One region of the Streptomyces sp. NPDC001220 genome, then DNA from elsewhere that is predicted to be linked to it. Evidence: predicted binding sites of a transcription regulator. Region 1 holds the regulator's gene; each other region holds the start of a gene.
The links. The regulator HspR, encoded in region 1, represses chaperone genes until heat shock. The targets are predictions, from matches to a motif close to TTGAGNNNNNNNNNCTCAA.
Positions count from the first base shown of each region.

Region 2: a site for HspR is predicted at 5,586-5,604, ahead of lon (endopeptidase La). Genes of this name have one in related genera too.
Region 3: a site for HspR is predicted at 4,930-4,948, ahead of dnaK (molecular chaperone DnaK). Genes of this name have one in related genera too.

Region 1 covers NZ_JBSFJE010000009.1:283,870-293,626, forward strand. Annotated here, with positions in the region: gene ACWDGI_RS23040 (sugar ABC transporter substrate-binding protein) at 1-810, opposite strand, end outside; gene ACWDGI_RS23045 (PA14 domain-containing protein) at 1,105-3,081, shown strand; gene ACWDGI_RS23050 (heat shock protein transcriptional repressor HspR) at 3,136-3,597, opposite strand; gene dnaJ (molecular chaperone DnaJ) at 3,603-4,778, opposite strand; gene grpE (nucleotide exchange factor GrpE) at 4,815-5,474, opposite strand; gene dnaK (molecular chaperone DnaK) at 5,471-7,312, opposite strand; gene ACWDGI_RS23070 (MraY family glycosyltransferase) at 7,407-8,426, opposite strand; gene ACWDGI_RS23075 ((Fe-S)-binding protein) at 8,670-9,757, shown strand, end outside.
Region 2 covers NZ_JBSFJE010000001.1:917,549-927,305, reverse strand. Annotated here, with positions in the region: gene ACWDGI_RS04330 (nitrate- and nitrite sensing domain-containing protein) at 1-233, opposite strand, end outside; gene ACWDGI_RS04325 (protein phosphatase 2C domain-containing protein) at 642-1,430, shown strand; gene ACWDGI_RS04320 (MarR family winged helix-turn-helix transcriptional regulator) at 1,502-1,993, opposite strand; gene ACWDGI_RS04315 (lysozyme) at 2,269-3,075, shown strand; gene lon (endopeptidase La) at 3,143-5,563, opposite strand; gene ACWDGI_RS04305 (GNAT family N-acetyltransferase) at 5,734-6,531, shown strand; gene ACWDGI_RS04300 (rhomboid-like protein) at 6,631-7,464, opposite strand; gene ACWDGI_RS04295 (spermine/spermidine synthase domain-containing protein) at 7,724-8,422, shown strand; gene ACWDGI_RS04290 (response regulator transcription factor) at 8,533-9,273, shown strand; gene ACWDGI_RS04285 (HAMP domain-containing sensor histidine kinase) at 9,270-9,757, shown strand, end outside.
Region 3 covers NZ_JBSFJE010000018.1:31,761-41,517, forward strand. Annotated here, with positions in the region: gene ACWDGI_RS35230 (nitrate reductase subunit alpha) at 1-766, shown strand, start outside; gene narH (nitrate reductase subunit beta) at 766-2,370, shown strand; gene narJ (nitrate reductase molybdenum cofactor assembly chaperone) at 2,370-2,864, shown strand; gene dnaK (molecular chaperone DnaK) at 3,036-4,883, opposite strand; gene ACWDGI_RS35250 (OsmC family peroxiredoxin) at 5,019-5,444, opposite strand; gene ACWDGI_RS35255 (vWA domain-containing protein) at 5,512-7,323, opposite strand; gene ACWDGI_RS35260 (ATP-binding protein) at 7,320-8,381, opposite strand; gene ACWDGI_RS35265 (alkaline phosphatase family protein) at 8,583-9,757, opposite strand, start outside.

The sequences.
Region 1 (9,757 bases):
GGCGTCGAGGTCCGCGTCCTGGCCGGTGACCGGCGGCAGGTTGGTGATGCCGGCCGCCTTGAGGGACTTGATGATCTCGCCCGCCATCGCGTCGTTCGCGGAGTAGACGCCGGCGATGTTGTCCTTGCCGATCGCGTCGATCGCCTTGGTGGTCTCCTTGCCGGCGGTCGGCGGGTCCCAGTCCTTGGTGTCGAACATGGCGCCGTCCGGAATCGTCACCTTGCCGGTCAGCTCGGACAGGGCGCCCGTCTTGAACTGCTTGGCGTTCGGGTCCGTCGGCGAGCCGTTGATCATGATGACCTTGTCGGAGGTGTCGACGTTCGACCCGAGGCCCTCCAGGAGCGTACGGGCCTGCACCTCGCCCACCAGCTCGTTGTCGAAGGAGACATAGGCGTCGATCGGGCCCTCGGCGAGGCGGTCGTAGGCGATGACCGGGATGCCCGCGTCCTTGGCCTTCTTCACCGTGGGCGCGATGGCGTGCGAGTCGACCGAGTCCAGGACGATGACGTCGACCTTGTCGTCGATCATCTTCTGCATCTGCTCGGCCTGCTTGGAGGCGATCGACCCGGCGTTCGCGTACGCGATCCGCCCCTGCTTGTTGGTGAGCTCGGCGATCTTGGCCTTCATGATCGGGTAGTCGAAGTTCCGGTACCGGGTGTTGATGATGTCCGGCATCAGCACCCCCACGGTGATGTCGTTGCCCTTGGTGGGGCTCGCGGTGGTCGACGATCCCGTCGCGTTGAACACGCCGCAGCCGGCGAGCGAGAGGGTCATCGTGGACGCGGCCACAAACATGGGTATACGACGCATTCGGGGGCTCACTTCAGGTGCGTTCCGGACATGGGGCTGCTTGCGACCCAGATGTCTGAAAAGACAACGCGTACGCCACACCCGGCGTCAAGCGGAACTACTTAACGAGTGCGCAACACTACCCTCCGCTGCACCTGTGAAGGCGAAGCGGAATCGTCTCCAAACACTCTTTACGGACCCTCCATCCAAAGGGAGTTCACGGGTAGGCAAAGATCAGTACAACCAACTCCTTTCCTCATGAGTCGACATCGGCAACGGCCATCTCCGTCGTAACGGAAACGACCAGAGGATCGAATGAAGCCAGCCAGACGCACCGCGGCCGGCGCCGTGGTGCTCGCCACCGCCGGCACCCTGCTCGGCGGTGCCACCGTGTCCGCCTCGGCGGCCACGACGACCTGCACCGCACCGGTCTACAAACGGCAGCTGTTCGCGAACACCACGTTCAAGGGCACCCCGAAGAAGACCGCCTGCGACTCCGCGATCAGCGAGAGCTGGAGCGGCGCCCCCGCCTCCGGCCTGCCCAAGGACAACTTCGGGGTGCGCTGGAGCGTCACCCGCGACTTCGGCTCCGGCGGCCCCTTCGCCCTCGCCGTCTCCGGACTCGACGGGATCCGGGTGTACGTCGACGGCGGTCGCAAGGTCGACCTGTGGAAGAACACGTCCAAGACGGTGACCAAGACCGTCAACGTGACGATCCCCAAGGGCCGGCACACCCTGCGGATCGACTACGTCAACTGGACCGGAGCCGCCAAGGTCAAGTTCAGCTACACCCCGAGGACTTCGGCCTCCGTCGACAAGGTCAGGCCCCTCACCCCGCTGGATCCGCTGGTGTCCTACGACGGCGACGCCAACGCGACGAAGCTGAGCTGGACGAAGAACCGGGAGATGGACCTCGCCGGCTACCGGGTCTACCGGCGCCTGCGGTCCAGCACCAGCTGGACGAAGGTGGGAACGACCACGGCGACGTCCCTGACCGACATCCCGCCCGCGACCGGCGCCCTCTACTACTACGAGATCCGCGCCTACGACAAGGCGGGTCACGAGTCGACCGGCACCGCCGACGCCCTGGTCACCAGCACCGTGCTGCAGACGCCTGCCCGGTTCACCGCGTCCGCCACCGACACGGGCGCCGAACTGAGCTGGTCGGGGGTGCACGCCGCGGTGAAGTACCGGGTGGAGCGGACCGACTTCTACGGCGTCGTCACCAAGTCCTGGGAGCTCAAGTACACCGTGAGCCTCACCGACGACACGCTGGCACGTGGCGAGGTCGCCAAGTACCGGATCGCGGCCGTGGACGGCTCGGGCCACGCGTCGCCGTTCACCGACCTCCAGGAGGTGACCCGCCCGCTGGCCGCACCCCGCGAGCTCACGGCGACCGCGGGCATCGGCAGCGCGACCCTCCAGTGGACGGTGAAGCCGGAGGACGCCCCGTACGACGAGTTCCGCGTCTACCGCTCGACCACGCTGCCCGTGGACACCTCGACGGCGCGGTGGGTGACCTGCACGACCAGCTTCACCACCCTCTCCGACGGGTCCCGCCGCTACAGCTGCGGCGACTTCTCGGCCGAGGAGGGCACGACCTACCACTACGCGGTGGCGAACGTGCAGGGGCCCCACGTGTCCGCGCTCTCCAACACCGCGACCGTCACCACGCTGGTCTCTGACAAGCCGCCCGCCCAGGTGACCGGGCTGACGGCGACGGCCACGGAGTACGGCGTCGAACTGGACTGGGACGACAACACCGAGCCCGACCTGAACCGGTACGCGGTCTACCGGGGCACGGTCCTCGGTGAGGAGGGCGACGAGCAGGTCTGCTCCGGCTCGGAGTGGGCGTGGCTGCCGGCGGGCACCTCCCACTACCGGGACGTACGGCTGCCGGACGGCGACCACGCCTGCTACTGGGTGGACGCGATCGACAACGCGGGCAACTCCAGCAGATGGCTGGGGCCCGTGTCCGCCGTCACCGTCGACGAACTGGACCTGACCCCGTCGGTGGCGACCCCGGAGGGCTCCCCGCTCACCCTGACGACGGACCCGACCGACTCGGGTGTCGGCCTGTCGTGGAACGCCGTCGAGTCGGCGACGGGCTACCAGGTCTACCGCTGGAACCCGGCCACGCGGACGTACGAGAAGCTGGCGGCCACCACGGACCGCTCCTACGACGACACCACGGCCGCCGCCGGCACCACCCACTACTACTGGGTGACCGCGCTGTACGCCGACGGCACGGAGTCGGCGCCCGGTGCGGACTGGGCGATCCTGGAGCCGTGAGCACGGGAAGGGGCCCGGAGGATCTCTCCTCCGGGCCCCTTCCGCACCAAGCCGCTAGTCCTTGGCCTTCTTCGGACGCCACACCACCAGCGCGCTGGTCTGCTGGACCTCCTGGTACGGGACCAGGTCACGGCGGTACGAGGCGTGTACCGCCGCTTCGCGCTGCCGCATCGCGGCCGCCGCGCCGTCCAGGGCCGCTTCCATCTCGGCCACGCGGGCCTGGAGCGCGGCGACCTGGTTCTCCAGTTCGATGATGCGCTTGATGCCGGCCAGATTGATGCCCTCGTCCTGCGACAACGCCTGCACCTGGCGGAGCAGTTCGATGTCGCGGGCCGAGTAGCGCCGGCCCCGCCCGGCCGTGCGGTCCGGGGAGACCAGGCCCAGGCGGTCGTACTGGCGCAGCGTCTGCGGGTGCAGTCCGGAGAGCTGGGCGGCCACCGAGATGACGTAGACCGGGGTCTCCTCGGTCAGTTCATACGGCCCACGGAAATTGTCACTGCGTCGACGGCCGTCCATCTCAGTCATGCTCCCTTCGCGGCCTCGAACAGCTCGGCACGCGGGTCCTCACCCGCGGTCGCCTCGCGATACGCCTCCAGCGCGTCACGAGCATTCCCCGACAGGTCCTTCGGGACCCTCACCTCGACGGTGACCAGGAGGTCGCCGCGGGTGCCGTCCTTGCGGACCGCGCCCTTGCCACGGGCGCGCATGGTCCGGCCGTTGGGCGTGCCCGGGGGCAGCTTCAGGGTGACCGGCGGTCCGCCCAGGGTGGGCACCCTGACCTCGCCGCCGAGCGCCGCCTCGGTGAAGGTCACCGGGACGGTCACCGTGAGGTTGTCCTCCTTGCGGCCGAACACCGGGTGGGTGTCGACGTGGACCATGACGTACAGGTCGCCCGCCGGACCGCCGCGCTCGCCCGGTGCGCCCTTGCCGCGCAGCCGGATCCGCTGGCCGTCGGTCACCCCGGCGGGGATGCGGACCTGCATGGTCCGGGACGACTTGGCGCGGCCGCTGCCCTTGCAGTCGAGGCAGGGGTGCTCCGCGATCAGGCCGCGGCCCTTGCAGTCCGGGCAGGGGTCGGTGAGCGAGAAGCCGCCTCCGGATCCCCGCGCCACCTGGCCGGTGCCGACACAGGTCGGGCACACGCGCGGTGTGCCGTTCTTGTCGCCGGTGCCCGAACAGGCCTTGCAGGGGGCCTGCGAGGACATCCGCAGCGGGACCGTGGCGCCCTCGATGGCCTCCGTGAAGCTGAGCGTGACCTCGGACTCGATGTCCTGGCCGCGCCGGGGCTGGGTGCGCGTGCCCGCGCCGCCGCCCCGGTTGAACAGGCCCCCCAGGACGTCGCCGAAGCCCCCGCCGAAACCGCCCCCGCCCTGCTGTTGCGCGTTGCCCCCGAAGAGGTCGCCCAGGTCGAAGTTGAAGTTGCCGCCGCCCGCGCCCGGCCCCGGGCGGAAGCCGCCGTTGCCGAAGAGGGCGCGTGCCTCGTCGTACTCCTTGCGCTTCTTGGGGTCACCGAGGATGTCGTTCGCCTCGGAGATCTCCTTGAAGCGCTCCTCGGCCTTGGCGTTGCCCTTGTTGGCGTCCGGGTGGAACTCGCGGGCGAGCTTCCGGTACGCCTTCTTGATCTCGGCCTCGGTGGCGTCCTTGGGGACGCCGAGGACCTTGTAGTAGTCCTTCTCGATGAAGTCCTTGGTGCTCATCCCCGACGCCCCTCCTTCCGCTCGGTACTTATTACGTCAGCCCTCCTCAGGGCCGTTGTCCTTCTCGTCGCCGGCCGCGGGGGCCTCTTCGGTCCCCTCGGCCTTCACCGGGGTCGCTCCCGGCTGCGGTTCGGCGACCGCCACCCGCGCGGGGCGGATGGTGCGCTCGCCGATGCGATACCCGGGCTGCAGAATCGCCACGCACGTCGTCTCGGTGACGTCCGGCGCGTAGCTGTGCATCAGCGCCTCGTGGATCGTCGGGTCGAAGGGCTCGCCCTCCTTGCCGAACTGCTGCAGGCCCATCTTCGCCGCGACCGTTTCGAGCGACTCGGCCACCGACTTGAAACCGCCGACCAGTTCGCCGTGTTCCCGTGCCCGGCCGATGTCGTCGAGCACCGGCAGGAGTTCGGTCAGGAGGTTCGCGATGGCGATCTCCCGGACCGTGATCCGGTCGCGCTCCACCCGGCGGCGGTAGTTCTGGTACTCGGCCTGGAGGCGCTGGAGGTCCGCGGTGCGCTCGCCGAGGGCGGTGCGCACCTGGTCCAGCTGGGCCGTCAGACCGGTCAGCTCGCTTGCGTTTGCGTCCCCGGCCGGGGCCGCCCCCTGTGCGGGAGCGGCCTTCGGCTCGGCATCGTCGGAGGTGGCGCCGGAGGGGACGTCGGGCTTCTCCTCGAAGCCCGGGGTCTCCTCCGTCACGCGGCACCGTCCTTGCGCTCGTCGTCGACGATCTCGGCGTCCACCACGTCGTCGGCGTCACCGGCGGCCTCACCGGCGGGACCGCCGGCGGCGGTCTGCGAGGCCTGGGCGTCGGCGTACATGGCCTGGCCGAGCTTCTGGGAGACGGCCGCGACCTTCTCGGTGGCGGTGCGGATCTCGGCGGTGTCCTCGCCCTTGAGCGTCTCCTTCAGCTCGGCGATGGACTCCTCGACCTCGGTCTTGATCTCGCCCGGGACCTTGTCCTCGTTGTCCTTGAGGAACTTCTCGGTCTGGTAGACGAGCTGCTCGCCCTGGTTGCGGGTCTCGGCGGCCTCGCGGCGGCGGTGGTCCTCCTCCGCGTACTGCTCGGCCTCCTGGCGCATCCGGTCGACCTCGTCCTTCGGCAGCGAGGAGCCGCCGGTGACGGTCATCTTCTGCTCCTTGCCCGTGCCGAGGTCCTTGGCCGTGACGTGCATGATGCCGTTGGCGTCGATGTCGAAGGCGACCTCGATCTGCGGGACACCGCGCGGGGCCGGCGGCAGACCGGTCAGCTCGAACATGCCGAGCTTCTTGTTGTACGCCGCGATCTCGCGCTCGCCCTGGTAGACCTGGATCTGGACGGAGGGCTGGTTGTCCTCGGCGGTGGTGAAGATCTCGGACCGCTTGGTCGGGATCGTCGTGTTCCGCTCGATGAGCTTGGTCATGATGCCGCCCTTGGTCTCGATACCGAGGGACAGCGGGGTCACGTCGAGGAGCAGGACGTCCTTGACCTCACCCTTGAGGACACCGGCCTGCAGGGCGGCGCCGATGGCGACGACCTCGTCCGGGTTGACGCCCTTGTTGGCGTCCTTGCCGCCGGTCAGCTCCTTGACGAGCTCGGCGACGGCGGGCATACGGGTGGAGCCGCCGACGAGGACCACGTGGTCGATCTCGCCGAGCTGGATGCCGGCGTCCTTGATGACGTTGTGGAACGGCGTCTTGCAGCGCTCGAGGAGGTCCGCGGTCAGCTGCTGGAACTGGGCGCGGGTGAGCTTCTCGTCGAGGTGCAGGGGGCCCTCGGCGGAGGCGGTGATGTAGGGCAGGTTGATCGAGGTCTCGGTGGAGCTGGACAGCTCGATCTTGGCCTTCTCGGCGGCCTCGCGGAGGCGCTGGAGGGCCATCTTGTCCTTGCCGAGGTCCACGCCGTGGCCGGCCGCGAACTGCTTGACCAGGTAGTCGACGACGCGCTGGTCCCAGTCGTCACCACCGAGGTGGTTGTCGCCGTTGGTGGCCTTCACCTCGACGACGCCGTCGCCGATCTCCAGGAGGGACACGTCGAAGGTGCCGCCACCGAGGTCGAAGACGAGGATCGTCTGGTCGTCCTTGTCGAGGCCGTAGGCGAGCGCGGCCGCGGTGGGCTCGTTGACGATACGCAGGACGTTCAGGCCCGCGATCTCGCCGGCCTCCTTCGTCGCCTGGCGCTCGGAGTCGTTGAAGTAGGCCGGGACGGTGATGACCGCGTCGGTCACCTTCTCACCCAGGTAGGCCTCCGCGTCCCGCTTCAGCTTCTGCAGGATGAACGCGGAGATCTGCTGCGGGTTGAAGTCCTTCCCGTCCAGCTGGATCTTCCAGTCGGTGCCCATGTGACGCTTCACGGACCGGATGGTGCGGTCCACGTTGGTGACCGCCTGACGCTTGGCGACCTCGCCGACCAGAACCTCGCCGTTCTTGGCGAAGGCGACGACGGACGGCGTGGTCCGGGCACCCTCGGCGTTGGTGATGACGGTGGGCTCGCCGCCTTCAAGAACGCTGACGACAGAGTTAGTCGTGCCCAGGTCGATGCCGACCGCACGTGCCATGGTGATTTCCTCCAGCTGACTTGAGTGGAACGGACTCAAGTGTGCATCAAGCCCGGCCACGGGTCAACAGACCTGAGTCGTCAAGGCTCAACTCTTATCCGTTCCTTACACGCAAGTACCCGCTGACCTGCGTGGATTCCAGACGCCGGGGCCCATACACCGGCACCCGAAGGAGTAGCAGCACGACGCTGACGGTGACGCAGGCGACGCATGTGGCGCCTGTCCGCCCGACCCAGCCGCCATGCACGAGCACCCCCACGAGTACCCCCGCGAAGGATCCGGCGCCGAGGACGACGGTCACGCCCGGCGGGGTGAGCCCGAGCCGCCGCAGCCGGTGGGCGAGATGGTCGGGCCCGCGCCGCAGCACCGGCCGCCCGGCAAGCAGCCGCGACAGCACGACGAGCAGGACGTCGGCGCTCGCGACGGCGGTGAGCGCGAACAGCACGCCCGCGCTGGCGCCGGGGTCGTACCCGGTCCGGGTGATCAGCGCGGCCGCGGCCAGCACGAACCCGGCGAACAGCGAGCCGGTGGCGCCCAGCGCGATCCGCGCGGGGTGCCAGTTGTGCATGAGGAACCCGGTGAGCGCCGCCGCGAGCACGCTCAGCAGCACGGCCAGCCCGTCCATGACCTCGGCGGCGGCGCAGGCCCCCACCCCGAAAGCGGTGATCACCCCCACGGTCCCGGCCAGCCCGTCCGCGTGGTCGAGCCCCTTGAAGGCGACGGCGACGAAGGCGATCCAGCCGACCCCGAGCAGCCCTTCGCCCACCCCGAACTCCCCGTACGGCACCACACAGGCGGCCGCCACGGCCGTACCGAAGAGCAGGAACCGGGTCTTCAGCCGCCACACGTCGGCGACCAGCCCGAGGAGCGCCACGGCTCCCCCCGCGGCCAGCAGCTCCCCGACCCCGGTACCGAGCGGGGCGACCCCGCTCCAGTCGCCGGCACCGGCGACCAGACAGGTGGCGCCCACGACGGCGAACCCGCCGAGCACCGGGACAGGGCGCGCCCGCCGGCGGTCGACGAGCCCCAGCCGCAGGGCGAACGGCCGGATCAGCGCGGCGAGGACGGCGGCGAGCAGCAGGGCGGTGGTGGCGGCGGCGATCCCGTAGAGCACAGGTCTAAATTAGACCTAAATGTAACAATTCCGTACGAGTAACACGAATAACACGATCACTTTGCCGCCGCAAGGCAGCGGCAGGTCAGGCACACCTCAGCGATTCAGATCACCCCGCACCTGACTACAGTGCGAGTAAAGATGCGGGTAGTCTCAGACCGACTGCATAAGTTACCGCTTAGTAATTTCGGGCACCCTCGCGCAGAGACCCGAAGAGACCCCTCGCAGGCCCGAGGAGCCCCCATGCAACTCGCCGCGATCATCGTGTCGCTGGTTCTGATCGTGGTCGGCGTGGCGTTGTTCGCCCGCGCCGTCTTTCAGATCTACAACTTCATGCGGCTCGGCCAGAACGTGCCCGCCGGCACCCGTACCGACGAGCCCGTGCAGCGGACCGTCACGGTGGTCAGGGAGTTCCTCGGCCACACCCGGATGAACCGGTGGGGCATCGTCGGCGTGGCGCACTGGTTCGTCGCGGTCGGCTTCTTCTCGCTGCTGCTGACGATCGTCAACGCCATCGGCCAGCTGTTCCAGGCCGACTGGCTGCTGCCGGTCATCGGCGAGTGGGCGCCGTACAACGTCTTCGTCGAGTTCATCGGCACCATGACGGTCCTCGGCATCCTGGTGCTGATCGTCATCCGCCAGCTGAGCAAGCCGAACCGGCCGGGCCGCAAGTCCCGCTTCGCCGGCTCCAACTTCGGCCAGGCGTACTTCGTCGAGACGGTCATCCTGGTCGTCGGCGTCTGCATCTTCATGCTGCACGCCCTGGAGGGCGCCCAGCACCACGTGGACTCCTACGAGGCCTCCTTCTTCATCTCCTACCCGGTGGTCCACTGGCTCGGGGGCATGGACGTCTCCACGCTCCAGAACCTCACCTACTTCTTCGCCGGCCTGAAGATCGCGACCTCCTTCATCTGGATGATCGTGGTCGCCCTCAAGACCGACATGGGCGTCGCCTGGCACCGCTTCCTGGCCTTCCCGAACATCTGGTTCAAGCGCAACGCCACCGGTGAGACCTCCCTGGGCGCCCTGCTGCCGATGACCTCCGGCGGCGAGCCGATCGACTTCACCGACCCCGGTGACGACGACGTCTTCGGCGTCTCCCAGGTCGAGCAGTTCTCCTGGAAGGGCCTGCTGGACTTCTCCACCTGCACCGAGTGCGGCCGCTGCCAGTCGCAGTGCCCGGCCTGGAACACCGGCAAGCCGCTCTCCCCCAAGCTGCTGATCATGTCGCTGCGCGACCACGCCCACGCCAAGGCGCCCTACCTGCTCGCGGGCGGCGGCAAGACCATGGAGGGCGAGGAGAAGGCGAGCGAGGAGCAGCTGGCCGGAGT
Region 2 (9,757 bases), on a different contig from region 1:
AGGGCGTCCTGGGTGCGCCCGGCGAGGGTCACCAGGTCCTGGGAGTCGCTCAGCTGACCGGAGGCGGTCAGCAGGGCGGGCGCGCCGGCCCCCGCGATCGCCGCGGCGACCACCGCCACGGCCACGATCAGCCGCGTGCGGACATGCTTGCGACGGCCAGTGCCGACGGGATCGGCGGCGCCCGTTTCGGAAGCCGTCTTCTTGCCTGTGCGCCGAGGCCGCGTCTTCTGCACCGGTGCTCGCATTCCTGAACTCGTGTACCCAAGGAGCCGGGTGGCACCCCGTCATAATCCCCGGCATTTCGGTGCCAAGTGGTGCGTGTACCCGGTACGTGCACCCGTTATGTAGGTCCCCGACCCTCCCAGCGCCGGTGGGCGGCGGTCTCGCATCGCCTGACCCGCCACCCGAAGGAGTGAACATCGGAGGGGAGTTGGCGGGCAAGTTCCGGCGGAGCGTGCGGAACCCCTTTCCGGCGGGCCGGTTGGACGCGGGCGACAGGCTTTGACAGGATTCGCCACCACGCCTTCCCGGAGTGCGCCATTCCAGCCCAAAACAGGCGGCTGACCTGCGAGACCGCGTATATTCCCGGGCGGTTGCCAGCCTTTGGCGAAGATCGTGAAGGGGTCGTGCAGACTGGCCGGATGCGAACTGAACTCGTTTCGGAACCCGGTGCCCGCGACCGCCCCAACGAGGACTTCGCCGGTGTCGGACTTCCCGCCTCGGGGCAGGGGGGTTGTGCGATCGTCCTGGACGGGGTCACTCCACCCAAGGACGGGACCGGCTGTCTGCATTCCGTCCCCTGGTTCACCGCGCGGCTCGGCGGCGCGCTGACCGAACTGACCCTTTCGGCACCAGATCTGACACTGCGGGAGATCCTCGGACAGGCGATCCGGCGCACAGCCGACGCACATGGTGACACCTGTGACCTTTCTCACCCGCGCACGCCCCAGGCGACGGTCGTCCTGACCCGCTGGTCCGAGGAGACCCTGGAGTACCTCGTCCTGTCCGACTCCGCACTGCTCCTGCGCTCCCCCGACGGCCGGGTCACCCCGGTCCTGGACGACCGGCTCGACCGCGTCCCCCGCTCCTCGCTGGCCTCGGACGCGATCGCCGACGCCACGGTCCGCAACAAGGAGGGCGGCTTCTTCACGGCCGCCGCCGACCCCTCGGTCGCGGCCCGTGCGGTGGCCGGGAGCGTGCCCCGGAACAGGGTCGGCGCGTTCGCCGCCCTCACCGACGGGGCGACCCGCTGGACGGAGAAGTTCCACGAGGGCGACTGGGCGGCCCTCTTCGACGTCGTACGCAAGGAGGGCGCGCGGGCGCTGGTCGACCGGGTACGGGAGCTGGAGGCGGCCGACCGGGAGAAGCGGGCGTTCCTGCGGCGGAGCAAGACGCACGACGACGCGACGGTGGTGTACGTCGAGTTCTGAAGCCCCGGCGCGCCCCGAAGCCCCCCGGTGCGCCTGAAGCCCCCCGGTGCGCCTGAAGCCCCCGGCGGCGGCTACCTCTCCATCACGCCGTTCAGCTGGTGCAGCAGTCGGGCCAGTTCGGCGACCTCCTGGCGGGGCCAGTGGGCGAGCTGGCGGACGTAACGGCCGCGGCGGGCCTCGCGGACCGTGCCGACCCGGCGCCGGCCCTCGTCGGTCAGGGCGACCAGCCAGGCCCGTCCGTCGGCCGGGTCGGGTTCGCGGGCGATCAGCCCGAGCTCCTCCAGCGCCCGCAGCTGGCGTGACATGGTGGCCTTGCCGACGCCGATGTAGGCGGCCAGTTCGGTGGCGCGCTGGCCGCCGCACTCGTCGAGCCGGACCAGCAGACCGTAGGCGGCGGACTCAAGGTCGGGGTGGACCTCCCGGGCCATCTCCCCCTGGTTGGCCCGGGCGCGTCGCAGCAGCACCGTCAACTCGCGTTCCAGGGTCAGGAATTCCTGGTCTGCACCACTTGGCGTCAACCCGGTGGCGGCGCGCTGTTCGTCGCCCTTGTCGTCCTCGTGCACGTCAGCACCCCTGATCGGTTTCGCAGTCCTGAAAGTTTCCGTCAAACCCCGTCATCGCCGCAGCTCGCCAAGTATTCCGCAGGCGTAGACCAACGGCAGCCTCCGGACCCCCTTCCCCGGTGTTCTCCACGTGCGTAGCGTCTCTACCAGGCAATCGATGGCATGCCCACGCCAGCGGTTGGCGTCGCGCCGTGTGACCCCGCGTCGTGTCGCGCCTCTCACGCCGACCGTCTCTGGCATATCTGGGACCCCACCTCACCCCACGGAGGCACGTCATGCCCGTGCACAGACCCGCCCCCACTGTCCTCACCGGACTCCTCGCGCTGCTGCTCGCGACGGTCTCCATGCCCCCGGCCCACGCCGACCCGGCCGCCCCCGCCCGCGGTTCGGCGTACATGGGCATGGGCGTCCTGGCCCACGACGGCCAGAGCGGTACGCCCAAGAGCGGCGACGCCACCCAGACCGAGGGTGTCGACGTCGCCGGCTACCAGGGCAACGTCGCCTGGTCGACCCTGCTGGGCAGCGGGGTCAAATGGGCGTACACCAAGGCGACCGAAGGCACGTACTACACGAACCCCTACTTCACCCAGCAGTACAACGGCTCCTACGACGTGGGCATGATCCGTGGCGCGTACCACTTCGCGACCCCGGACACCACGAGCGGCGCCACCCAGGCCAACTACTTCGTCGACCACGGCGGCGGCTGGTCCAAGGACGGCCGGACCCTCCCCGGCGTCCTCGACATCGAGTGGAACCCGTACGGCGCCGCGTGCTACGGCAAGTCCGCGAGCGCGATGGTCAGCTGGATCGCCGACTTCCTCACCACCTACAAGGCACGCACCGGCCGGAACGCCGTGATCTACACGGCGACCAGCTGGTGGACCGACTGCACCGGCAACTACAGCGGATTCGCCGCCGCCAACCCGCTGTGGGTCGCCCGGTACGCCTCGGACGTGGGCACGCTGCCGGCCGGCTGGTCGTACTACACGGCGTGGCAGTACACGTCGTCCGGCCCGACCGTCGGAGACCACGACAAGTTCAACGGGGCCATTGACCGGGTGATCGCACTCGCCAACGGCTGACACCGCACAGCACGAAGGCCCGGGCCTCCTCGCGGGGACCCGGGCCCTCTTCATCCGGCAGCGTCCGTCACGCCGCTACCGGAACCTCCGGCGTCGCGCCGTTCGTGGCGGGCGCGAGCGCCAGCTCCAGGACCTGGCGGACGTCGGTGACGGCGTGGACGTCGAGCTTGTCCAGCACCTCCGCCGGGACGTCGTCCAGGTCGGCCTCGTTGCGCTTGGGGATGATGACGGTGCTCACCCCGGCGCGCTGGGCGGCGAGCAGCTTCTGCTTCACGCCACCGATCGGCAGCACCCGGCCGGTCAGCGAGACCTCACCGGTCATCGCCACGTCCGTGCGGACCAGCCGGCCGGACAGCAGGGACGCGAGGGCCGTCGTCATGGTGACGCCGGCGCTCGGGCCGTCCTTCGGGACCGCGCCCGCCGGGAAGTGGATGTGCACGCCCCGCTCCTTCAGGTCGCCGACCGGGAGTTCCAGTTCGGCGCCGTGCGAGCGGAGGAAGGACAGGGCGATCTGCGCGCTCTCCTTCATCACGTCACCCAGCTGACCGGTGAGGGTCAGACCCGCCGCGCCCGTCTCCGGGTCGGCCAGGGACGCCTCCACGAAGAGGACGTCGCCGCCCGCTCCGGTGACCGCGAGCCCGGTCGCCACACCCGGGACCGCCGTACGGCGCTCGGCCGGGTCCTGGGCGGACTCGGGCACGTGGTGCGGCCGGCCGATCAGGGCGCGCAGGTCCCCGTCCATGATCGTGAACGGCAGCTCCCGCTCGCCCAGTTCGTGCTGGGCCGCGACCTTGCGCAGCAGCCGGGCGATCGACCGCTCCAGGGTGCGCACGCCCGCCTCGCGGGTGTACTCGCCGGCGAGCTTGCGCAGCGCGCTCTCGTCGAGGATCACCTCGTCCTTGGCCAGTCCGGCCCGCTCCAGCTGGCGCGGAAGCAGGTGGTCACGGGCGATGACGACCTTCTCGTCCTCGGTGTAGCCGTCCAGGCGGACCAGCTCCATACGGTCGAGCAGGGCCTCCGGGATGGCCTCCAGGACGTTGGCGGTGGCCAGGAAGACGACGTCGGACAGGTCGAGTTCCACTTCCAGGTAGTGGTCGCGGAAGGTGTGGTTCTGCGCCGGGTCGAGGACTTCGAGCAGGGCGGCCGCCGGGTCGCCCCGGAAGTCGGACCCCACCTTGTCGATCTCGTCGAGCAGGACGACCGGGTTCATCGAACCGGCCTCCTTGATGGCCCGCACGATCCGGCCGGGCAGCGCACCGACGTACGTACGCCGGTGACCACGGATCTCGGCCTCGTCCCGGACACCGCCGAGGGCGACCCGGACGAACTTGCGCCCCATGGCATGGGCGACGGACTCACCGAGCGAGGTCTTGCCGACGCCGGGCGGGCCGACGAGGGCCAGCACGGCACCGCCACGGCGGCCGCCGATGACTCCGAGACCCCGGTCGCTGCGGCGCTTGCGCACCGCCAGGTACTCGGTGATCCGCTCCTTCACGTCCTCCAGGCCGGCGTGCTCGGCGTCCAGGACCGCCTTGGCGCCCTGGATGTCGTACTGGTCCTCGGTCCGCTCGTTCCACGGCAGTTCGAGCACCGTGTCCAGCCAGGTGCGGATCCATGAGCCCTCGGGCGACTGGTCGCTGGACCGCTCCAGCTTGTCGACCTCCTTGAGGGCGGCCTCGCGGACCTTCTCCGGCAGGTCGGCGGCCTCCACGCGGGCGCGGTAGTCGTCGGACTCCTCGCCGTCCTTCGCGGAGTCGCCGTTCAGCTCGCGCAGTTCCTTGCGGACGGCTTCGAGCTGGCGGCGGAGCAGGAACTCGCGCTGCTGCTTGTCGACGCCCTCCTGGACGTCCTTGGCGATCGTCTCGGCCACGTCCTGCTCGGCGAGGTGGTCGCGCAGCTGCTGGGTGGCGAGCTTGAGACGGGCGACCGGGTCGGTGGTCTCCAGGAGCTCGATCTTCTGCTCGGTGGTCAGGAAGGGCGAGTAACCGGAGTTGTCGGCGAGCTGGGACACCTCGTCGATGGCCTGCACCCGGTCCACGACCTGCCAGGCGCCGCGCTTGCGCAGCCAGGCGGTGGCGAGGGCCTTGTACTCCTTGACCAGTTCGGTGACATGACCGGGCACCGGTTCCGGGACGTTCTCCTCGATACGGGTGCCCTCCACCCACAGGGCGGCACCCGGGCCGGTGGTACCGGCGCCGATGCGGACGCGGTGACGGCCGCGGATCAGCGCGCCGGGGTCACCGTCGGCCAGCCGGCCGACCTGCTCCACGGTGCCGAGCACACCGGTGCTCGGGTAGGTCCCGTCGATACGCGGCACCAGCAGCACCCTGGGCTTGCCGGGCTCGGTACGGGCGGCGGCCTGGGCGGCCTCCACGGCGGCACGTACATCGGGGTCCTTGAGGTCCAGCGGGACCACCATCCCGGGCAGCACGACCTCGCCGTCGAGCGGCAGCACAGGGAGGGTGAGTGATGCGGACGTCGAAGCCATGATCTCCCCTTCGGCATTGAACTTGAGCTATGCCGACTCAATGCATGTGAGCCTCGGAATGTTCCCCGGGCCGCGTTCGCTCTGAGCGATCGGGTGGTGACCTGGCGGTATGGCACCTGTGAAAGAAAAACAGTGGACCGGCACGGGTGCATTCCCCCTACGGTCGGCCGATGACCGACACCGACGCGGCCCTGCTGGCCGCCTACGACGCCCAGATGCGCGCCGTCCAGCCCGTCCCCGCGCCCGGGATCACCTACCAGCACGACGGCCCCGTGCTCCGGGTCGTGGGCCAGCACCGCGGCTTCGTGACCGGGCCGCGTGACTGGGGCGGTGTGCGCGGCCCCGAGCTGGACGCGCTGATCGCCCGGCAACGGGACTTCTTCGCGGCCCGCGGGGAGGCGGTGGAATGGAAGACGCGCGGGCACGACGACCCGGCGGACCTCCCCGGCCGGCTGCGCGCGGCGGGCTTCGTGCCCGAGCCGCGGGAGACCGTCGTGATCGCCCCGGTCGAGGAGCTGGCCGCACGGTCTCCGGCGCTTCCCCCGGAGGTGGCCCTGCGCCGGGTCACCGCCGACGCGGACCTGGACCGCATCGCGGCGCTGGAGACGGCGGTGTGGGGTGAGGACATGGCGTGGATCGCCGGGTACCTGCGGGGCCGGCTCACGGTCGCACCCGACGACAACGAGGTGTACGTGGCCGAGGCGGCCGGGGAGGTCGTGTCGGCGGCCTGGGTGGCCTTCCGGCCCGGCACGGACTTCGCCGTGCTGCTGGGCGGCTCCACACTCGCCGAGTGGCGGGGCAAGGGCGTCTACCGCGCCCTGGTGGCCCTGCGGGCGACCCGGGCGGCCGCCCGGAACGCGCCCTACCTCCTCGTGGAGGCCTCGGCCGACAGCGCCCCGATCCTGAAGCGGCTGGGCTTCAGGGCGGTGACGACCACGACCCCGTACGTCTGGACCCCGGCTCACTGACGCAGTCCACACGGCGCGCCACGGCGGCGGGCAGCGGCTCCTGGAATCCCGGAGCCGGCCAAGGGGCCCGCGGCGTCGCGCCGGGACTGAGCCCCTGCGTCACGGAGCGGTCGTGGCCGTACCGCTCGCGCCCGCCCGGGCCTGTTCCCGGTACCAGCGCCGGACCGCAGGCCAGAGCGCCGTCCCGATGCCCAGTGAGATCAGATGGCCCCAGTTGGTCATCGGGTCCTCGAAGGCGATGAGGTCCGTGACGAGGCTGTAGCCGACCACGGCGAGCAGGGGCCAGCGCAGCCAGGGGGTGAGCAGGCCGGAGAGGGCGCCGATGCTGGCGGCCACGCCGAAGCTGATGCCGTAGTCGAGGCGGTGCAGGGAACTGTCGGGGAGGTGGCCGACCAGGACCGCGAAACCGACCGGGACCTCGGTGGCGAGGGTGGCCAGCACATGGCCCGTCAGGAAGACGAGGATCGTCCGGGCACCCCCTATCCGCCGCTCCAGCGCGGTCAGGACCAGCACGAAGGCGAGGGCGTACGGGGAGAGGAGACCGCCGGCGACCCACAGCGCACTGGCCAGCAGGACGAAGACGGGCGTGCGCAGGAGGTGGGCGACGTCGGTGCTGGAGTCCTGGTAGACGGCGTGCAGCAGGCCGGGGCCGGCGTAGACGGCGAAGAGCGAGGTCAGGGCCAGGACAGCCGTGTAGGCGAAGGTGACCGGGGCGCCGGTGGGGGTGGGGAGCAGGCGCCAGGGACGGAGGCGGAGGGCGGGGCGCAGGGCCCTCGGGGCGGGGAGCCCGTCCGAGCCGCGCTGGCGGGGCACACCGTCCAGCAGGACGGCCACCTCCGCCGCGGGGAACGGCCCCGCCGCCAGAGCCCCCGGCGAAGTCGCCAGAACGGGCTCCGGCGTGGGCGTCGACGCGGCCCCAACGGTCCGTTCCACGGTGAGGCGCTCCTTCCGTTTCACCTCACCAGCCTTCGCCGTCCCGCGAGTCGCTGTCTATGACCGAGGCCACGCGGAGAGCGATTCACAGGATTTTCCGAATAACTGTGAGGGGTCGGGAGGAAACCATATGAGTCACCTGCGGCCGACTGCGGGCGCGAAGCGCCGGGCGGCCCCTCGAACGAGTGACACCCGGGGGGACCGTCCGACACCCGTAATTCGCGTGGCCGCAAAGCCCTGTTGGGGCAGGATGGCCGGCATGGCGAACATCATGGGCCCGGTGTCCGTGGACGACGGTCCCCCCGTGGTCCTGGACCGGCGCGAGGGGCCGTACGGCGAGGTGGTCCTGCGCAGACACGGCGGGCTGCTGCAGATCATCGCCAACGGCTGCTTCCTGATGGACACCTCCGACGGCCGCTCGGAGCGGCTGCTCGTGGACGCCGCCCGGGACGCCCTGGACGGACGGGCGGAGCCGGCCGTGCTGATCGGCGGGCTCGGCGTCGGGTTCTCGCTCGCGCACGCCGCGCGGGACCCCCGCTGGGGGCGGATCACGGTCGTGGAGCGGGAGCCGGCGGTCGTGGACTGGCACCGGGACGGCCCGCTGTCGCCGCTGTCCGCGGGCGCGTTCGCCGATCCGCGCACGGTGATCGTCGAAAACGATCTCGTCGCGTACGTCAATGAGACTTCCGACACATTCGACGCGCTGTGCCTGGACATCGACAACGGGCCCGGCTGGACCGTCGACGAGGACAACGAGGGCCTCTACTCACCGGCCGGACTCGCAAGCTGCGCAAGGGTGTTGAGGCCGGGCGGGGTGCTCGCCGTATGGTCCGCGCAGCCCTCTGCCGAATTCGAGGAAACCTTGTGGAATGCCGGGTTCAAACAGGTGCGTACCGAAGAGATCCCGGTTGCCCGGGGCGTTCCGGACGTCGTTCACCTTGCCGTCCGCCCTGGATAGCGAGTGCGGCGCCTGTCCCCGTAATGTGCATCCCTGACGCGGATCATTCAAGCGTCAATCGCAGTCATGGGATCACCCCACTGGTTCCGGAAAGCACACAGGGGCGGGCGATGGAGCAGACACACACCTCCCACAACGGCACGGCGACGGCTACTCCGGGCGCCCAGCGCCGGGTTCTGGTCGTCGAGGACGACCCCACGATCGTCGACGCCATCGCGGCCCGCCTGCGCGCCGAGGGATTTCTCGTGCAAACCGCGGGCGACGGGCCGGCGGCCGTCGACACCGCCGAGGCCTGGCAGCCCGATCTGCTGATCCTCGACATCATGCTGCCCGGCTTCGACGGTCTGGAGGTCTGCCGTCGCGTGCAGGCCCAGCGGCCGGTGCCGGTGCTGATGCTCACCGCGCGCGACGACGAGACCGACATGCTGGTCGGCCTCGGGGTCGGCGCCGACGACTACATGACCAAGCCGTTCTCCATGCGGGAGCTGGCGGCCCGGGTGCACGTCCTGCTACGCCGGGTGGAGCGGGCGGCCGTCGCGGCCTCCACCCCCCGGTCCGGCATCCTGCGCCTGGGCGAGCTGGAGATCGACCACGCGCAGCGCCGGGTGCGGGTGCGCAGCGAGGACGTGCATCTCACGCCGACCGAGTTCGACCTGCTGGTGTGCCTGGCCAACACCCCGCGCGCGGTGCTCTCCCGTGAGCAGCTGCTCGCCGAGGTGTGGGACTGGGCGGACGCCTCCGGCACCCGCACGGTCGACAGCCACATCAAGGCGCTGCGCCGGAAGATCGGCGCCGAGCGGATCCGCACCGTGCACGGTGTGGGCTACGCGCTGGAGACACCGACGCCATGACCGCCGGGCCGGCCGGACCGAGAGGCCCCGGGGAGGAGCCCTGGGGCACCGTGCGCCCGTTCTCGATCAAGACCAAGCTCGGCGCGCTGGTCGTCGTCTCGGTCCTGATCACCACGGGTCTGTCGATGATCGCGGTGCACACCAAGACGGAGCTCCGCTTCATCACGGTCTTCTCGATGATCGCCACACTGCTGATAACGCAGTTCGTGGCCCATTCGCTCACCGCGCCGCTGGACGACATGAACGCGGTGGCCCGGTCCATCTCGCAGGGTGACTACACGCGCCGGGTGCGGGAGAACCGCCGGGACGAGCTGGGCGACCTGGCCGAGACGATCAACGTCATGGCCGACGAGCTGGAGGCCCAGGACCGCCAGCGCAAGGAACTGGTGGCGAACGTCTCGCACGAGCTGCGCACGCCCATCGCGGGGCTGCGGGCCGTCCTGGAGAACGTCGTCGACGGGATCGCCGAGCCGGACACCGAGAC
Region 3 (9,757 bases), on a different contig from region 1:
GCAGGAGATGGCCCACCTGGCCGCCGAGCACGAGGGCAGGCGGGTCACCTACGCCGACACCCAGGCGGCGCCGGTCCCGGTGATCACCTCTCCGGAGTGGTCGGGCAGCGAGTCCGGCGGCCGCCGCTACACCGCGTTCACCCTCAACACCGAGCATCTCAAGCCGTGGCACACGCTCACCGGCCGCCAGCACTTCTTCCTCGACCACGACTGGATCCACGAACTGGGCGAGGCGCTCCCGGTCTACCGGCCGCCGCTGGACATGAACCGGCTCTTCGGCGAGCCGCGCCTCGGCCCGGACGGGCGGCGTGAGGTGACGGTCCGTCACCTCACGCCGCACGACATGTGGTCGATCAACTCCGAGTACCAGGACAACCTGTTCATGCTCGCGCTCTCCCGGGGCGGCGAGAACATCTGGATGTCCCCGCAGGACGCGGAGGCGATCGGGGTGCAGGACAACGAGTGGATCGAGGCGGTCGACCGCGACGGCGTGGTCGCGGCCCGTGCGCTGGTCTCGCAGCGGATGCCGCCCGGCAGGGTCTACACACACCACGTGCAGGAGCGCACGGTGGCCGTCCCGAGGGCGGAGACCACCGGCAGGCGCGGTGGCACCCACAACTCGCTCACCCGGCTGATCCTCAAGCCGTCCCATCTGATCGGCGGTTACGCGCAGCTCTCGTGGGCCTTCAACTACCTGGGCCCGACGGGCAACCAGCGCGACGAGGTGACGGTGATCCGGCGCCGCGGCCAGGAGGTCGAATACTGATGCGTCCCATGGCCCAGATCGCGATGGTCATGAACCTCGACAAGTGCATCGGCTGCCACACCTGTTCGGTCACCTGCAAGCAGGCGTGGACCAACCGGCGGGGCATGGAGTACGTCTGGTTCAACAACGTCGAGACCCGGCCCGGCCAGGGCTATCCACGCCGTTACGAGGACCAGGAGACCTGGCGCGGCGGCTGGGAGCTGAACCGGCGGGGCGCGCTGAAGCTCAAGGCGGGCGGCCGGCTGCACAAGCTCGCCGGGATCTTCGCCAACCCCAGGCTCCCGGAGATCAAGGACTACTACGAGCCCTGGACGTACGACTACCAGAACCTCACCGACGCCCCGCTCGGTGACGACTACCCGGTCGCCCGTCCGGTCTCCCAGCTCGACGGCAAGCCGATGAAGATCGAGTGGTCGTCGGACCGGGACGACGACCTGGCCGGCGCCCCCGCCCACGGCGACCTGGACCCGATGGTCGAGCGCATCCGCCGACAGGCCTCCGACAAGGTCAGGTTCGAGTTCGAGCAGGCGTTCATGTTCTACCTGCCGCGCATCTGCGAGCACTGCCTCAACCCGTCCTGCGTGGCCTCCTGCCCGTCCGGCGCGATGTACAAGCGGGTCGAGGACGGCATCGTGCTCGTCGACCAGGACCGGTGCCGGGGCTGGCGGACGTGCGTGACCGGATGCCCGTACAAGAAGGTCTACTTCAACCACGCCACCGGCAAGGCCGAGAAGTGCACCCTGTGCCGTCCGCGCCTGGAGGCGGGGCAGCCCACGGTCTGCTCGGAGACCTGCGTGGGCCGGCTGCGCTATCTCGGGTTGATCCTCTACGACGCCGACCGGGTGACCGCGGCGGCCGAGACCAAGGACGAGAAGGCCTTGTACGAGGCCCAGCTGGGCGTCTTCCTCGATCCGGAGGATCCGGCGGTGCGGCGGGCCTGCGAGGAGGCGGGCATCCCGTACGACTGGCTGGAGGCGGCCCGCCGCTCCCCCGTGTACCGGCTGATCCACACCTACCGGGTGGCGCTGCCCCTGCATCCGGAGTACCGCACCATGCCGATGGTCTGGTACATCCCGCCCCTGTCCCCCGTCGTGGACGCGCTGTCCGAGACGGGCCACGACGGCGAGGACGCCCGGAACCTCTTCGCCGCCATCGACACCCTGCGCATCCCCCTCGCCTACCTGGCCGAGCTGTTCGCGGCGGGCGACACCGCACCGGTACGGGCGTCCCTGGAGAAGCTGGCCGCCATGCGCTCCCACATGCGGGCGCTCAACCTCGGCGAGGAGCCGGACGCGGCAATCGCCACCGCGGTGGGGATGACCGCGGCGGAGATCGAGACGATGTACCGGCTGCTGGCGATCGCCAAGTACGAGGACCGGTATGTGATCCCGACCGCGGCGGTCGGCGACGCCCGCCGGCTGGAGGAGTCCGCGCTCCCTGAAGGGTGCAGCCTCGACTACGACGGCGGCCCCGGCATGGGCGGCGACGGGCCCCTCGGCCAGGACTCGGGCCGGAAACTGCTCCCCCTGGTGTCGGTGGAGAACTTCCACCTGCTGCGCAGACGGCAGACCGCCGACACCCCGGACGAGGCGAAGGAGACCTGATGTCCACGGACGCGGTGTTCTACCAGGCGGCGGCGCTCTGCCTCACCTACCCGGACGACGACTTCGTCGCCCGGCTGCCGCTGCTGCGCGAAGCAGCCCCGCAACTGCGGGAGTTCACCGACCACGCCGCGGTGACCCCGCCGCAGGAACTGGCCGCGCACTATGTGCAGGTCTTCGACTTCAAGAACCGGCACAGCCTCTATCTCAGTTGGTGGCACGACGGCGACACCCGCCGCCGGGGCATGTCCCTGGTCCGCTTCAAGGAGGTCTACCAGGCGTACGGCATGGAGTTCACCGGCGAGGAGCTGCCGGACTTCCTGCCCGCCGTCCTGGAGTTCACGGCGCGCACCGGCAACACCGACCTGCTCACCGAACACCGTGACTGTCTGGAGCAACTCCGGCGCAGACTCACCGACTTCGGCACGCCGTACGCGTGCGTGCTGGACGCGGTCTGTGCGGCCCTGCCGACCGCACGCACCGGGGCGCGCCCGTGAGCGTCCTCCTGTGGGGCGCTTTGCCCTACGTCGCGTGCGCGCTGCTCGTCGCGCTGGGCCCCCGCCCGGACCGCCGAGGCCGGGAGACCACCCGCCGCTGACCCCCAGCCCCTTCCACCTCTCTCTCCGCCGCGGCGGCGATCAGCCACGACGGCGGAGTACGGCGGTGCCTCACCCAGCCGAACCCCTCTCGTCGTCCACGATCTCCGCGTCCACCACACCCTCTTCGTCGGCTTCCGGCGCCCTCTGCTGTTCGGCCGAACCGTCGGAGGCACCCGCGTACATGGCCTGCCCCATGCGCTGGCTGACGGTCGCCAGGTTCTCGACGCCCTGGCGCAGCTCCGTGGTGTCGGCCTCACGGTCCAGCAGGGTCCTGAGTTCGGTGATCGCCGACTCCACCTCGGTCTTCGTGTCGGGCGGCACGCGGTCCTCGTTCTCGCGTATGAACTTCTCGGTCTGGTAGACGAGCTGCTCGGCCTGGTTGCGGGTCTCGGCGGCCTCGCGGCGTCTGCGGTCCTCCTCGGCGTACTGCTCGGCCTCCCGCATCATGCGGTCGATGTCGTCCTTGGGGAGGGCGGAGCCGCCGGTCACGGTCATCTTCTGCTCGCGGCCGGTCGCCAGGTCCTTCGCCGAGACGTGCATGATCCCGTTCGCGTCGATGTCGAAGGCGACCTCGATCTGCGGGACGCCACGCGGTGCCGGCGGCAGCCCGGTGAGGTCGAAGACGCCGAGCTTCTTGTTGTAGGCCGCGATCTCCCGTTCGCCCTGGTAGACCTGGATGCCCACCGAGGGCTGGTTGTCGGCGGCGGTCGTGAAGATCTCCGAACGCCGGGTCGGGATCGTGGTGTTGCGCTCGATCAGCTTCGTCATGATGCCGCCCTTGGTCTCGATGCCCAGGGACAGCGGGGTGACGTCCAGCAGCAGGACGTCCTTGACGTCGCCGCGGATGACGCCCGCCTGGAGGGCGGCGCCGACCGCCACCACCTCGTCCGGGTTGACGCCCTTGTGCGGGTCCTTGCCGGTGAGTTCCTTGACCAGGTCGGTGACGGCGGGCATCCGGGTCGAGCCGCCGACCAGGATCACGTGGTCGATAGCGGACAGCTCCACGCCCGCGTCCTTGACGGCCTGGTGGAACGGCTTCTTGCAGCGGTCCAGCAGGTCCGCGGTCAGCTCCTGGAACTGGGCCCGCGTCAGCTTCTCCTCCAGATGCAGCGGGCCCTCGGCGGAGGCCGTGATGTACGGCAGGTTGACCGAGGTCTCCGTGGACGAGGAAAGCTCGATCTTCGCCTTCTCGGCGCCCTCGCGCAGCCGTTGCAGCGCCATCTTGTCGTTGCCGAGATCGATGCCGTACTGCCCCTTGAAGCGTGTGACCAGGTGCTCGACGACCCGCTGGTCCCAGTCGTCGCCGCCGAGGCGGGTGTCGCCGTTGGTGGCCTTGACCTCGATCACGCCGTCGCCGATCTCAAGGAGGGAGACGTCGAAAGTTCCGCCCCCGAGGTCGAAGACGAGGACCGTCTGCTCCTCGCCCCGGTCGAGGCCGTAGGCGAGGGCTGCGGCGGTCGGCTCGTTGATGATCCGCAGCACCTTCAGGCCGGCGATCTCCCCGGCCTCCTTGGTGGCCTGCCGCTGCGAGTCGTCGAAGTACGCGGGTACGGTGATCACCGCGTCGGTGACGTCCTCGCCGAGGTAGGCCTCGGTGTCCCGCTTGAGCTTCTGCAGCACCCGCGCCGACAGCTCCTGGGCCCGGTACCGCGTGCCGTCCACGTTGCCGCTCTCCGGGAACCGCCAGGCGCCGTCGCCCATGTGCCGCTTCACCGAGCGCGCGGTGCGGTCCACGTTGGTCACCGCCTGCCGCTTGGCGACCTCGCCGACCAGCACGTCCCCGTTCTTCGCGAAGGCCACCACCGACGGGGTGGTGCGCGCCCCCTCGGCGTTGGCGACGACGGTGGGCTCACCGCCCTCCAGGACGGCCACCACCGAGTTCGTCGTACCGAGGTCGATCCCTACCGCGCGTGCCATGTCCGTCCCCTTCCGCCCGGCCGCGTCCCCGACTCCAGCACAAAACTTGAGCGGTCCGTTGTCAATGCCGGGGACCCCGTGAACGACGATGCCGCGCCCCGTGACGGGGGCGCGGCATCCGAAGGGGTACGACGGTCAGGCGAGCTTCGCGTCCAGGGTGATGGTGGTGCCGGCCAGGGCCTGGCTGACCGGGCAGTTCTTCTTGGCGTCCTCGGCGGCGGCGGCGAAGCCGGCCTCGTCCAGGCCGGGCACCGTGCCCTCGACGGTCAGGTGGATCCCGGTGATGCCCTCACCCGGCTGGAACTTGACGTCGGCGGTGGTCACCAGCCTGGTGGGCGGGGTACCGGCCCCGGCCAGGGCGTGCGAGAGGGCCATGGAGAAGCAGCTGGAGTGGGCGCCGGCGATCAGCTCCTCCGGGCTGGTCTTGCCGTTCGCCTCCTGGGAGCGCGAGGCCCACGTGACCGGCTGCTGGCCGATACCGGAGGAGTCGAAGGTGATGACACCGTTGCCCTCGAGGAGGTTGCCTTCCCAAACGGTGTGTGCGGTGCGCGTGGTGGCCACGGTTGTTCCTTTCGGCTACGAAGGCGAATGAACCGGTTTCGCTGCCCCCATCCGATCACATCCGGGCTCACCGCACGCGGAAGACCGGCCCACGGGGAGTGAACGGCAGGCGACGGCCGTCAGGGACGAGGTAGGCGTGCTCGCGCCGCACCCGCAGCACGTCGCACCAGCCGTCGGTGATCACCAGGACCGGTGCGGTCGGCGGGAAGTCGTCCGCGCGCTGCAACAGGTCGATCCCGGGCTGGAGGACGGTACCGCCGCGGCCGTGCACCCGGACCCGCCCGGCGATCTCGGTCGTCGGAAGGTACCCGGCGTCGTGCGGGGCGGCGTCGCAGAACACCACACGGGCCGCCGGTACGTCCCGGGCCTCGGCGTAGGAGGCGATCGCGCCGAGGGCCTTGCCGAGCAGGGTGCGGTCCATGGAGCCGGAGGTGTCCAGGACCACGCCGAAGGTGCAGCGGGCCACCTCCTCGGGCGGGAAGTACCGGCCGGCGCGCGGGATGTCCGGGGTGGACGACTGCCGGCGGGAGGGCCGGGCGTACGACCGTACGGCTTCCGGCCGGGGCACGAACTCGTCGAACCACCGGGCCAGTTGAGCGTCCCAGGGCAGCGGCGGATGGCTGAGGGCGCGGATCTCCTCGACCAGGCCGCCGGGCAGGAACCCGCGGTCCTGCGTATGGTGCAGATCGAGTCCCTGGCCGAGGCCCCGGCGGTAGAACTCGTCGAGGTCGACACAGGCGCCGGGCGGCCCGAGCGGCGCGCCGAGCACATCGCCGCGCCCCTTGCCGCGCAGGGTGGCCAGACGCCGCATCCGGCGCAGGTCGACGGCGATCCGGTCGTACACCTCCTCCGCCGACAGATCCTTCAACTCCGGGTCGTGCAGCAGCCCTTCGGGCATGGTGCCGACACGCATCTCGACCAGCCAGCCGTTGATGACGTAGTCGCAGGCGACGTTGAAGAGGTAGGGGTCGCGGCCGCCGAGACGGTCGCCGTGGCGCAGCGCGGCGTGCAGCATCTCGTGGGCGAGGACGAACCGCCACTCCTCCCCGTCCAGGGTGCGCAGTGGGTTCACGTAGATCTCGCCGGCCTCGGGGTTGACGGCGGCGATCGCGATGTCGTGGGCGCGGGCCAGCTCGGCGTCGGCGACCAGCTTGATGCCGGCCGCGATCCCGCCGAGCAGCGGATAGGAGGAGACGAACCAGCTCAGCGCCTGTTCCCAGGGGCGCAGCGGGGTCGGCGGCCCGGTCATGGAGGTGCGGCGGCCGCCGGCCAGGTCCATCGCCCGGGACATGGTCCGGGTCAGCGCGTGCGCGAACGCGACCTGCCAGTCGGGGACTTGGCCGGCCCACCGGTCCCAGGAGAGGAGCAGCTGGTCGGGTTCGCCGCCGCTGGTGCCGCCGCGCTCGTAGGCGGCCGGGACGCTGCCGACACGGCGCCAGCCGGCGGCGAGCCGGTCCTCGTCGCCCTCCGGATAGGACGCGGGCAGGTGGTCCGGTGCCTCGCCGACCGGGAAGGTCGCCAGGAAACGGTTGACGACGGTACAGCGGGCGGCGAGGTCGTAGCGGTCGGGCTGGGTGCGCTGCCCGCTGGCGGCCGGCAGGTGGCCGAAGCCGAGATGGATCGTGCAGTGGGCCAACGCCCAGGCCCACTCGGCAGGTTCGGCGCGCCGGGTGGCGTGGGCGTGCAGGACTCCGTCGGAGTCGGCCCGTACCAGCCCCTCGTGGGGCGCCAGTTCGCACTTCTCGTGACGGCAGAGGGTGAACTCGACCGCCCGCAAAGCCGGGTTGGCGCGCAGCAGCTCGACCCCGGCCGCGAAGTTCTCCGCGGCCGGGTCCTTCTTCTCCGCCTTCTTCTGGTCCTTACGGCCGCTGGGGCTCATCGTCGGGCCTCCACCAGCCGGGGCATGTCCCGGGCGGCCTCGATCAGGAACCAGGAGGGCAGCACGGGGTTCCCGTCGGCGTCGGACGCGATGACGGTCTGGGCGACCTCGACGGAGATCTCGGCGAGCTGCACGAGCAGCGACTTGGCGCGGTACGCGGTCTGCCGGCCGTTCGCCGACATGTGCTCCTTGGCGGCGGGCAGCTCCTTGACCAGCCGCCCCCGGAACGACTCGGCGAGGTAGTACAGCAGGTCGCGGTCCTCGATCCGGTGCGGCCAGCCGGCGTCGCCCCTGAGGATCGCCTCGATCCCGAAGCGGCTGCGCACGATCTTGACGTATCCGCTGAAGGCGGTGGCGTGGGCCGGGGTGAGCGTGCCGTGGGCGAGGACCTTCAGGGTCTCCTCGTCGAGGTCGCGCCCGAAGGAGTGCAGGGCGTCGGAGAGCATGTGCCAGGAGCGCGGGGTGGAGAACGGCTCCTCGGTCTTCGGCGGCTTGGACCACAGGTGGTCGGGCCGGTCGGTGAGGTGGTCCAGGATCCACGGGTGGATGCCGTTGCCCGCGGCCCAGGCGAGCCAGTCGTGGGCCGAGGCCTCCAGGTGGACGTGGGCCAGCCGGTTGACGAGCGCGGAGGCGATGGGCCGGGCGAGGGCGTTGTCGGTGGCCCGGTTGCCGGCACCGATGACGATCGACCCCTTGGGCAGTTCGTAGCTGCCGATCCGGCGGTCGAGGATCAGCGAGTAGAACGCCTTCTGCACATCCGGGGTGGCCGCGTTCAGCTCGTCGAGGAAGAGACAGTACGGCTCGTCCCGGGCGATCACCTCGGGCGGGCAGAACACCGACCGTCCGTCACGGATCTGCGGGACGCCGATCAGGTCCTCGGGCGCGAGCTGCGTACCGAGCAGACTCACACACTCCAGCCCCAGCGACTCGGCGAACGCCCGCACCAGCGAGGACTTCCCGATCCCGGGCGCCCCCCAGATGAACACGGGCCGCACGGTGGCGAGGCCGAGCAGAAGCTCGGGGAGACGGGAGGGGGTAACGGCAACGGCAGCCTGCAAGAAGCGGCTCCTTGGGGGATGCTCGAGAGGTTTTGCGACTCGAACAGTGTGAGCCGGGGCCGAAAGGAACGCAGCCGATTTTCCGCCGGACGACTTGAGGCGCCCTTCAAGGGGCGCGGGGCTGTGTCAATTTGCGGCTCCGCCGCGCGGGCGCGACCAGCCCCCACCGCCCCGCAGCCGCCCCCCTCCTCGGCCCACCCCCTACGCGGCCGTCTCCTCGCCGGCAGGCACCGGCACCTGCGGCCCGTCCGCCTCCCGAAGCCACCGCCGCAGCACCCCGTGCACCGCCTCGGCCCCCACCAGCGTCTCCCCCTCCGCCACCGGCGCCGAGACGCAGACCGGCGACAACAGGAACGGCCTGCCCTGCGCGCCCCCCAGCCCCCCGTGCGACCCGATCTGCTCCTCGAACGCCAGGACGTCGCCGCCCTCCGGGTCGTACGACGAGTTCACCATGATGTCGGCGGTGTGCGGAAACGAGTGCGTGCGCCGGACGGCGTCCGCCGCGCCCGCCCCGAAAGCGGCCAGCGGTCCCGGCTGCCCGTCGAGCCGGTCCAGCGGTATCTCCGCCCCGTACGCCCCGAGCAGCACCCCGCCGTGCTCCTCGCTGCGCACCAGCAGGAACCCGATGCCGGGGTGGTTGGCGAGGGTGGTGAGCAGCGCCGGGTACCGGGCGTCGATCTCCTCCTTGGTCATGCGGTGCGGCACGTCCGGGAAGGAGACCAGGCCGAGGTTGCCGGAGGCGAGCACGACCGGTTCCGAGTGCCGGGTGGGCCGGTGCTTCTCGCCGCCCTCCTCGACCGGCCTGCGCAGGGCCGCGCGGACGGCGGCCCGGGCCTCGGTGCCGCTGTGCGTGCGCTCGGCCCGGCGCGGCACGTGCAGCCCGCAGCCGGCCCGGACCAGGTCGCCGAGGGTGAGGCCGTACCGGGAGCGGAAGGTCTCGCCGGGGCTCTGCCCGTGGTCGGAGAGGACCACGATCCGGTACTCCCGTGGAGCGTGCTCGGCGACCTTCCCGATCAGCGCCAGGGCCCGGTCCAGGCGTTGCAGCACCTTCTCGGCGTCGCGGCTGTGCGGTCCCGAGTGGTGGGCGACCTCGTCGTAGGCGACGAGGTCGGCGTAGACGGCGGTGCGGCCGGCGAGCAGGTCGCCCATGACGGCGGCCACGACGACGTCCCGTTCGACGACGGTGGCGAAGGCGCGCACGAAGGGATAGAGGCCGCCGCGCCCCACGCGGGGCCGCTGCCTGCGCATCCGGGCCGCCGTCGACTGGCCGATCTCGCGGCCGACCTCGGCGAAGAAGGAGAGCGCGGTGCGGACGGCGTTGGCCGGGTCGGAGAAGTAGGCGAAGTAACCGGCGCGGGAACGGTTCTCCCGGCCTC